One region of the Corynebacterium confusum genome, then DNA from elsewhere that is predicted to be linked to it. Evidence: predicted binding sites of a transcription regulator. Region 1 holds the regulator's gene; each other region holds the start of a gene.
What was found. The regulator LexA, encoded in region 1, represses DNA repair genes until DNA is damaged. The targets are predictions, from matches to a motif close to CGAACANNTGTTCG.
Positions count from the first base shown of each region.

Region 1 (3,274 bases):
GATGGACGTGCCCGCGTCAACGACGCGGGAATCAATAACGCGTGACTGCTCGTGGTGACAAAATGGGCAATACAATGTGGCTCGCTCCCCGTATCTTTCTAGCTTTCCGACTCAATCCGCCAGAGCAGATTAAGCGGATGCGCTACCAGTCTACTGCGCCCGAGCGAGCCTCAACCGGGCGGGCTAGCCCGTCTCCTAGTTCAGGGTGGCCTGTTGGGTCACGGCGCTGTCCGCCGTGCCCAGGGAACCGGCCGCATCCGCGCCGTCGACCAGGCCCATGCCCGCCGCCAACGTGCCCAGGAAGACGGCGAATCCGAACACAGCGCCGAGCGCGTAGTTGCCCTTCTGGCGCGCCTGCTCGGAGACCGCCCCACGTGGCTGCCCTGCGAAATCCTCAGCACTAAGCGCGGGCTGCGAACGACGGTCTGTTCGATTATCCAGCGTGAGCGTTCGAGAATAACGATCGCCCACGCCAGCCGGTCCACCTCCCAGCCAACCGGCGCTGGGATTGCGGTTTTCGGAAACACGGACGGAAGGCTCCCACACCGCAGCCGCGGGGACCACGGAAGGCGCGAGAGTACCGGAGCGGTAAGCTGCATATTCAGTGTCAGCAATACGGCGGTCTTCAAAGGCGAGAGTCATAGTAATCCTTCCTTTCTTTGGTGCCACCGAGTCTAAATCTGGACTCCGACATGGCATCGGCTTTCCTTCGTCCGAATGTTCGAATTAGGTTCTGTGTTCGATTTATAGCAGGCTCCCCAGAGTTTGTCTAGCGCGCGGGCGAAAGTCTCGAACATTTGTACTTTTCATGCTAGAAATGAAGGTAGGAATTTACGCGGGCCCACAGTGCCTGTGACCGACTATCCGACCTGCCAACCAACTTGGAGAGTTAAAGACCATGGCCCGACCCAGCAAATCCTCACAGAAGCCCAGCCTGGACTCCTTGAGTGCCCGCCAGCGGCGCATCCTCGAGGTCATTCACGACGCCGTGCTCCTGCGCGGCTACCCGCCGAGCATCCGCGAGATCGGTGACGCGGCCGGCCTGCAGTCCACCTCCTCGGTGGCCTACCAGCTCAGGCAGCTGGAGGAAAAGGGCTTCCTGCGGCGCGATCCCAACAAGCCGCGCGCGGTCGATGTCCGCCACCTCAACACCGAAAAGGAAGACGCGAAGGCTGAGAAGGCCAGCAAGTCTGCCGAGCTCCCCCAGACCCCGCCGGACGCAGGCCAAGTCAGCTACATCCCCGTCGTCGGGCGCATTGCCGCCGGGACCCCCATTACGGCCGAAGAAAACATTGATACTTACTACCCCATGCCGGACGAGGTCGTCGGCGGCGGAGACCTCTACATGCTGCAGGTCGTCGGCGACTCCATGCGGGACGCCGGCATCCTCGACGGGGACTGGGTCATCGTCCGCTCGCAGTCCACGGCGGAGGAAGGCGACTTCGTCGCAGCCCTGCTGGACGGCGAGGAGGCAACCGTCAAGGAATTCCACCGCGACTCCACCGGCGTCTGGCTGCTGCCGCACAATGACGCTTATTCCCCCATCAACGGGGATGAATCAGAAATCATGGGCAAGGTCGTCTCCGTGATGCGCAAGCTTTAATTCCCCGGAACTTCCCGCGTTATTCCCCCTTTCTGAGGTAATCGGGCATACAAAATCTCACGCCGCGTGTGTGTTCCCTGGTCCGGTTTGCCCGATCTACCTCAAGAAATACCCAAGCAACCCAAGAATCGGGCGCTTGGGTTTTTCTGTTTGTGTTTGCCCACGCGGTTTTTCTGAGACAATTTGAGTAGACCCATTTCACCGTGTGCGCTGGCCCATCAGCGTGCGTACCCACGGACCGAGGAGAACTCCCCCATGTATGCAGAAGAACGCCGTCGGCAGATTGCGTCCCTCACCGCCGTCGAGGGACGCGTCAATGTCACGGAACTCTCCCACAAATTCGACGTCACCGCAGAAACCATTCGCCGCGACTTGGCCGTTCTGGACCGGGAGGGCGTGGTGCACCGGGTCCACGGCGGCGCGGTGGCCTCGCAGACCTTCCAGACCGCCGAGTTCACCCTGGACACGCGCTCGCGCTCGGCCACCGGGGCAAAGTCCGCGATCGCCGAAGCTGCCCTCGAATTCCTCCCCGAGACCCCGGGCAGCATCTTCTTGGACGCCGGCACCACCACGAACGCCTTAAGCGACCTGATTGCCGCCAGCCCGCTGGCCAACCAGCTGTCCATCGTGTCCAACAGCCTGCCCATTGCCCTGTCGCTGGCTAATAACGGTATCAAGGACGTCCAGCTGCTGGGCGGTACGGTGCGCGGCATTTCCCAGGCAGTAGTCGGCGACACCGCCCTGCGCACCATGGCGCTGCTGCGCGCCGACGTCGCCTTCATCGGCACCAACGCCCTGACCCTGGACCACGGCCTGTCCACGGCGGACGCGCAGGAGGCGGCCATCAAGGCCGCGTTCGTCACCAACGCCCGCAAGGTCGTTGTCCTGTGCGACTCCTCCAAGCTGGGCAACGATTACTTGGTCAGCTTTGCCAAGATCTCCGACATCGACGTCGTCATCACGGACTCGGCCGCGCCGCAAAGCTTCGTCGACGCGCTGCGCGAGCGCGAAATCACCGTCGTCACCGCCGACGCCTAAGGCCCAGTCCCCAGATGCCGGACACCCGGCGCAGGCCCCACTCTAAGCTGTGGGCTTGCGCCGGGTGTAGTTTTTCAGCGGCGTTTAGTTGTCTGCCGCGGGGCGGGAGAATTCCTCGATGAGCTCGCGGACCTTCTCGCGGGCCTCGGAGGGGCCTTCGCAGGACACGGCCGCTGCTGCGATCTTCTGGCAGTCCTCAAGGCTGAGCTCAGACAGCTGCGCACCCACGCCGGCAACGGCGGTCGAGGCGGCCGACAGGGAGTTAACCCCCAGCCCGGTGAGCACCGCGGCGAGCATCGGGTCCGCGGCAGCCTCGCCGCAGACCCCTACGGGGACGTTGTTGTCGCTGCCGACCACGCAGGTGTGCTGGATAAGCCGTAGCACGGCCGGCTGCCACGGGTCGGTCAGGTACGCCAGCTGCGGCGACAGGCGGTCCGCGGCCATGGTGTACTGGGTCAGGTCGTTCGTGCCGATGGACACGAAATCGAGGTGCGGCATGATGGTATCTGCCATCAGGGCGGCGGCGGGGACCTCAATCATCGCGCCCGGGATTAGGTTGCGCTCTCGGCACAGGCCGGCGAACCAGCGGGCCTCGTTCGCGGTAGCCACCATCGGCGCCATGACCCAAGTCTG
Region 1 is NZ_CP047202.1:1,493,204-1,496,477, forward strand. Features, by position in the region: gene nrdR (transcriptional regulator NrdR) at 1-75, opposite strand, end outside; gene CCONF_RS06985 (hypothetical protein) at 196-471, opposite strand; gene lexA (transcriptional repressor LexA) at 899-1,603, shown strand; gene sugR (transcriptional regulator SugR) at 1,859-2,641, shown strand; gene ptsP (phosphoenolpyruvate--protein phosphotransferase) at 2,726-3,274, opposite strand, start outside.

Region 2 (3,274 bases), 200 kb from region 1:
CCTTCTCGTCTACGCCGGCGGCGTGCAGGTGCTCCAGGCCGGATTCGGTCAGGGCGTCGATGCGCTCTTCGATGGCCTCGACCGCGCCGGAGTCCTGGATGATCTGCGACATCGTGGCGATATCGGCCGGGTCGTCGGTGGTGCCGACTAGGCGGCGCAGCGTGGCGGCCGCGGCGGGATCGGCCTGATCGGCGCGCTCCAGGGCCGTGGCCAGCAGGACGGTGCGTTTGCCCTCGCGCAGGTCGTCACCGGCCGGCTTGCCGGTGACGGAAGGGTCGCCGAAAACACCCAGCTGATCGTCGCGCAGCTGGAACGCGACGCCGATGTCGCGGCCGTAACCGCGGAAGGCATCGATAAGCGTGGGCGAGGCGCCGGCAATGGCGGCGCCCAGGTGGAGGGGGCGCTCGATGGTGTAGGCGGCGGTCTTGTAGCGGTTGACGGCATCGGCGAGCTCGACCGACTCGGAGCCGGTGGCCTCCAGGGTGATGTCGAGCAGCTGGCCGCCGATGACCTCGGTGCGCATGGCGCGCCACGGCTCGCGGGTGCGGGCCAAGGCGGCGGCGCTGAGGCCGGAGTCCTGCAGCATGTCCTCGGCCCAGGCCAGGGCCATGTCGCCGACGAGGATGGCGACGGACTCGCCGAAGAAGTCGGCATCTCCGTGCCACTGCGCTTGGCGATGCCTCCCCGCCACCGCGCGGTGCACCGTCGGCTTGCCGCGACGGGTGCTGGAGGCGTCGATGATGTCATCGTGGATGAGCGCGCAGGCCTGGATGAACTCCAGGGAAGAGGCGGCGCGGAGGACGGCCTGCGGATCCTCGTCGCCGTCCAGCCCGCCGGCGCCGATGAAACCGGCCCAGGCGTAGAGTGGGCGGATGCGCTTGCCGCCGCCAAGGACGAAATCCTCGAGGTAGGCGATGGAGCGGGTCACCGGCTCGCCGACGGAGCTCACTGCCGGCCGGCGTTCGGCCAAGAAGTCCGCGAGGGCAGCTCGGGCGGCGTCGGGGATCTGTTCTATCTGGGGAATATTGTCTGCGGTCACGCCTAGGTATCTTACCGGTCCTGGGTGTTGGTCCCGGGTTGCGCAACCGCCGGCAGCGGTAGTGGGGCGTAGAGAAGCGCAAACGGGCGGGAGTCGCCGGGGTAGCGGTGATGGCGCAACGCGTCCCGAAAGCCCAGCGAGCGGTAGAGGCCGAAGGCGGAGTTTCCCTCCTGGGGCACCTCCGGCGTCGAGAGTGCGACGTAGTCGGCGGCCACGTTCCAGAGCAGCTCCGTGATCAACCGGCGCCCGATGCCGTGGTTTTGCATGCCGGGGCGCACGTGCACCTCGGCGAGCTCGAAGTAGCTGCGCAGCAGCGCCCATTGCTGCTCGGTAGGGCCGCCCTTTTCGTAGAAGCCTCGGCGCAGCTGTCGGTCCCACCAGGTATCCGGCGAGCCGAGAAAGCCGTAGGCCAAGCCGACGATGCCGCTTTCGGTGGTGGCGACCACCGCGCTAAAGCCCGGGTGGGAAATCTCTCGGCGCCAGGCGTGGGTGCGGCTGACGCGGATGGAGTCGTCGTAGTCCATCGCCTCGATGTAGATCTCGACGAGTTGGGGCGCGAGCAGGGAAAACTCTTGCGGGCTGAGGCGACGGATGGAGATGTTCACGAATCTATCGAAACATGTTTGGCCCCGCGGCGGGGCAATTAGCCTCATTAAAGGTGTTCAAAATGGCCGCAGCGTGTTCGAAAAGAAAGCCTTAATCCTGCTTGAGGGGTTGTGTAATTCGAACACCTGAGCTACATTAAGGGGTGTGAGTCGGAGGTGTTCCTAGAGTTAACGGCAAGAGAAAAACAACGGCGCTCCCGCAAGCGGCAGCTTCGGAGGGAAGGTGAACGGACATGGCACACGTAATCTCGGCAACTGCACAGGCAACTAAGCGCACGTCGCGGGCCAGCGGCGTGGCGAAGCAACAGCATTTCCTGCGCCAAGCGCGGATGCTGATCGAGCAGGCGCGGGAATACGCGGCCGACGGGCGTCTGGAGGAGGCCCTCGAGGTCGCTTACCAGGCGGGGCTGCGTACGGCCGGCGCGCGGATCGCGGTCTCGGTGGTGGCGCGCCGCAAGCGCAAGCCGTCGAGCGCCTGGGACCAGCTGGCGCTCGTGAGTGCAGAGGGCAAGGAGTGGGCGCAGGAGTTTGGCCGGTATTCGAAGCTGCGCTCTCGGGTGTCCCTCGGGCTGGAGGACACGGTGGACGCGGAGACCGTGTTCGAGCTGATGGGCTTGTCCGCGCGCTTCATGGCGGCCACCCACGCGGCCGCGGTGGAATCCGATTTCGCCGCCTAGGGCTACCCCTTAGGGCTGCTGGAGCTTAAGTCGGGCGTTGTCTTTACGTTAGGATGGGGGAGGAATTGAGCCGGCGGGAACTAATTGTTTGGCGTTCGCGTTGAACACAGTGAAAGGCCGTCGTGAAGGGCCGGTTTAAGGCAGCGGTCCCTGAGGTTTATTGGAGGTACAGTGTCTCTTTCGGAGCAGGAACAGCGCGCGCTACGGGAGCTCGAGCAGCAGCTGTTGGCTGAGGACCCCAAGTTTGGTGCCTCTGTAGCCCAGGCCTCAGCCGGTTCCCCGAGCGGGGCTGTGACCCTGCGTGGCGTGGCGCTCGTGGTCGTCGGGCTGGTCATGCTGGTGGGTGGCGTGGCCCTGGCGCAGAACAGCCTGTGGTTCGTGGTCCTGTCGATCCTGGGCTTCCTCGTCATGTTCGGCGCGGGCATCTGGATGCTCCACGGTGGCGGGGCCACCGGCTCGAAGTCGGGCAAGAAGAAGTCGGGCTCCGGCCGGGGCGGCGCGGGGGTGTCGCGCTCCGGTGTTGGCTCGATGGGCAACAAGCTGGAAGAGAACTTCCGTCGTCGTTTCGAGGGCAACTAAAGGTAACTAAAGAACTGGTCGAAGCGGCCTAGCTTTTCAGCCTCTGGGAGAGATCTCGGGGGCTTTTTCTGTGCCTCCACACAATTCCCCACTTTCCCCCACGTTTGTCCCCACGGCGCCCGGCGAGGGGAGGGGAGCCTAGCGGTGGCTAGGCGAACGGGGTGGGAGGCGGAGCATTGGGCCAGCTAGCGGGCCCCAACTTGGCCCCGCGTTCCCAGTGGTGCTAAAGAATCCTGCGCTAAAAGAGGTGTCTAAGTGGCGTATGAGGTCTAAAAAACGCCGCGGCTGGGGATTTCTCCCCACTATTTTTATAGCCTCTGACCAGGGTAAATAGCGCTAGTGGGCGATAGGTCGGGTGCGGTGGGTGTTGAAAG
Region 2 is NZ_CP047202.1:1,695,206-1,698,479, reverse strand. Features, by position in the region: gene CCONF_RS07950 (polyprenyl synthetase family protein) at 1-1,039, opposite strand, end outside; gene CCONF_RS07945 (GNAT family N-acetyltransferase) at 1,051-1,644, opposite strand; gene CCONF_RS07940 (SAV_6107 family HEPN domain-containing protein) at 1,878-2,321, shown strand; gene CCONF_RS07935 (DUF3040 domain-containing protein) at 2,493-2,900, shown strand.
Region 2: the regulator LexA is predicted to act here: its motif matches at 1,764-1,777, upstream of CCONF_RS07940 (SAV_6107 family HEPN domain-containing protein).

Region 3 (3,274 bases), 1.1 Mb from region 1:
CAGCGCCTCGGCGTGGAACTCGCGCTCACTCATGCCCTGCGCGACTGCCTCGTCGCGGGTCTGGCGCCACAGGCGCGCACCCAGCGCGTACGACGGCGCCTGGCCGGCCCAACCCAGGTAGCGGTTGACCTCAAAAGAGAGGTTCGCCGAGTCCATCGCGGTGTTTTCCCGCATAAAGGTGTGCACGTGGGACTTGTCCCAGACGCCGGAGCCGTCCGGCATCTTCTTGCCCAGGTGCAGGCCGATGTCCACGACCACGCGGGCGGCCCGCAGGCGCTTAGCGTCCAAAAGGCCCATCCGGTAGCCGGGATCATCCATGTAACCGAGCTCCGCCATGAGCTCCTCGGCGTAGAGGGCCCAGCCCTCGCCGTGGCCGGAGTTCCAGCACACGCTGCGACGCCACAGGTTCAGATCCGGCTCGACCAGGGCCTGACCGATCTGCAGGTGGTGGCCCGGCACGCCCTCGTGGTGGACCGTGGTCAGCTCCTGCCAGGTGTGGAAAACGTCCTGGCCGGCCGGCACCGACCACCACATCCGACCGGGACGGGAGAAGTCATCCGCCGGCTGGGTGTAGAAGATGCCGCCGGTGCCCGCCGGATCGATGCAGCACTCAATCTCGCGCACCTGCTCCGGCACGTCGAAGTACTTGCCGTCCAGCTCCTCGATGGCGCGGTCGGCCGTGGAGTGCATCCACTCCACCAGCGCGTCCTTGCCGCGCAGGAGGTAGCGCTCTTCCTGGTTGAGCTTGCGCATCGCCGTGCGCACGGTGCACTCGTTGCCGTAGAGGCTATGGGCGATCTTTTCCTGCTCGACGTTGATCTCGTGCAGCTGCTCCAGGCCCCAGCGATAGGCCTCGTCCACGTCCACGACGTCGCCCACGAACAGGTGGGAGAACAGCTCGTAGCGCTCGCGGCCGAACGCGTCCGAGGTCGGCGCCTGCGGCTGCAGGTCCGTCGACAGCCAGGCAGAGAATTCTTCGAAAGCCTGCTTGGCGTGCTCCACCTCGACGGAGTCCTCGGCCAGGCCGAGCTCGTCGAGCATCGAGTCGCTATCCGTCAGCGCGTTGCACTGGCCGATGACCTCATTGATCTGGCGGTTGGCCGCCACCAAGCCGTGCGATGCCGCCTCCGTCAGCGAGTCCCGATAGCCCGCCAGCGCGCTGCCCACTTTGGACAGGCGGGAGCGGATGGCGTCCAGGTCCTCCTCGGTCTCCTGCGGCATGAGCAGGAGGGTGTCCCGGATGGTCTGGACCGGCGAGGCGATGTTGTTGAGCAGCCGCAAGTCCTCCATGCGGTGGTGCATGTCCAGCTCCAGGCAGAGCCGGTCGCGCAGCACGGCTGCGGTCACGTAGTCGACGTCGTCGAAGTCGTCCTCGTCGTCCGACTCGTCCGTCGAGTCATCCAGGGCGTCGAGATCCGCAATCATCTCGCGAGTACGGTCCGCCACGGCTTCGTAGTATTCGGGCGAGAAGTCCTGCAACTCACCCTCGTAGCCCGCAACGCCCCACGCCGTCGCATCGGTAGGGGTCAGGGCTGCCAAATCAGCTGCGAAATTATCGCACGAAGCGTCCAGAAGGGAAGGCTGGCGCTCGGCGTTATGCTCGGAACTCATGATTGGGAAGTCTAGCCACTTTCCCTACTTCACCGCCACCTGGCGCGGCGCAGGGAGAACGCTGAATGCTTCCTGCCCCGCCAAAGTCGCCCGTACCTGGTCTTTTCCGGCTGCCCGCAGGAAGATAACACTTAAGCATCAGATCCCGGGCCATTCTCCTTTGAAAATTCAAACATGTTTTCGAAAAGGTTTACTATGGGGGTTGCGGTGCGGGTTTGGGAATTTATTATGGGGGTTGGGTTAGAACATAGTTACGACATAATCATTCGGGGAGAATGTCATGGACCCTTATTACACCGTCAATACACCGAACTGCCCAATCGCCCACGACGCCACCCAGATCCGCCGCGTTGACTACCACCTGTGGCAACGCCTCCGCCCGCCCATTAACGAGGATTGCGAGACCACCGTCGGCAACCTCGCCGCGCGCACCGGCCTTTCTTATACCGCCTGCCTCAACCGCTGCTTAGCCCTCGAACGCCTCGACACCCTGCCCCAGCTCAAAGAAACCGTGGAAAGACTCCAGCACATCGGTTTCAATTACCTCACCCTGATCGACCAGGTCTTAAATAACCTGGGCGAGCCCACCCAGGACGTTCTAAAACGCATAGATACTGAATTAAACAAATACCTCAACCCTGCCCGCCCAGGCCAGCGCCTGCCGTCCTACGCCAACCTGCGCCGCAAGCTCAACAGCCTGGTGGCCACAGAACAGCCCGAAGACACACCGAAAGAATCGGCCGATACCTCCGGCCCAGACGGCGGCAACTATTCCTGCGAGTCCCAGTCAGGATCCTGCGCCGGCATCTACGCCGACTACGACCCCGCAACCACCGCCCAACTAGACGACGCCATTTCCCGCACCGCCAAAGAACGCGGCATCAGCCCGGCCGCCGCGCTCGCCGGCCTCATCCTCGGGGAATACTCCTCCCCGCAGGTGGTCCTCAACCTCTACCAGGCCAGCGACGTCCCCAATGCCCCCATCTTCGTCGCCGGATTCGGCTGGATTAGCCACGAAAGCGGGCAGAAGCTGGCGGACGCAGCAACCACCGTCCGCCACATGTCGGACATCGCGGAAAAGCGCAGCCGCAACTACGCGACACCGAACGACATCAAGGCCTTCGTCAACGGCCGCGACGGCACGTGCCGCTACCCCGGCTGCACGGTCAAGGCGGAACGCTGCCAGAAGGACCACTGCGTCGACTTCGAAGACGGCGGCCCGACGGCCGCGTACAACCTCGTCAACCTGTGCCAGCACCACCACAACATCAAGACCGACGGTCGCGCGACCTACGTCATCGACCCGCACACCTCGGACGTCATCTGGTTGTTCAACGACGGCACCTGGCAGGCCACGGGCCCAGAGGGCCCGATGTCCCCGCGCTCCTGCAATTGGTTGCGGACGGTAGAGCAGGTCATAGCCGGGCGGAGGGGGTGATGTCGAAAAATCTGACATTTTCGCACCAAAGCACCACATTTGCTAGACCATGCAGTCTAATTTCGCCCACCGGTCAACGTATAGAATTAGACAATGCAGTCTGTTCGCTTTATACTAAGTTGCATGATCAAGCCAGGACCGGCCTTCACTCGCCCACGCACGCCCGCCGCCAAGTGCCTCCACCTGGTGCGCCTCAATCCGATCGTCACTCGGAGCGAGCTAGTG
Region 3 is NZ_CP047202.1:107,638-110,911, reverse strand. Features, by position in the region: gene CCONF_RS00520 (DUF885 domain-containing protein) at 1-1,611, opposite strand, end outside; gene CCONF_RS00515 (HNH endonuclease signature motif containing protein) at 1,892-3,049, shown strand; gene CCONF_RS00510 (ROK family transcriptional regulator) at 3,173-3,274, shown strand, end outside.
Region 3: the regulator LexA is predicted to act here: its motif matches at 1,781-1,794, upstream of CCONF_RS00515 (HNH endonuclease signature motif containing protein).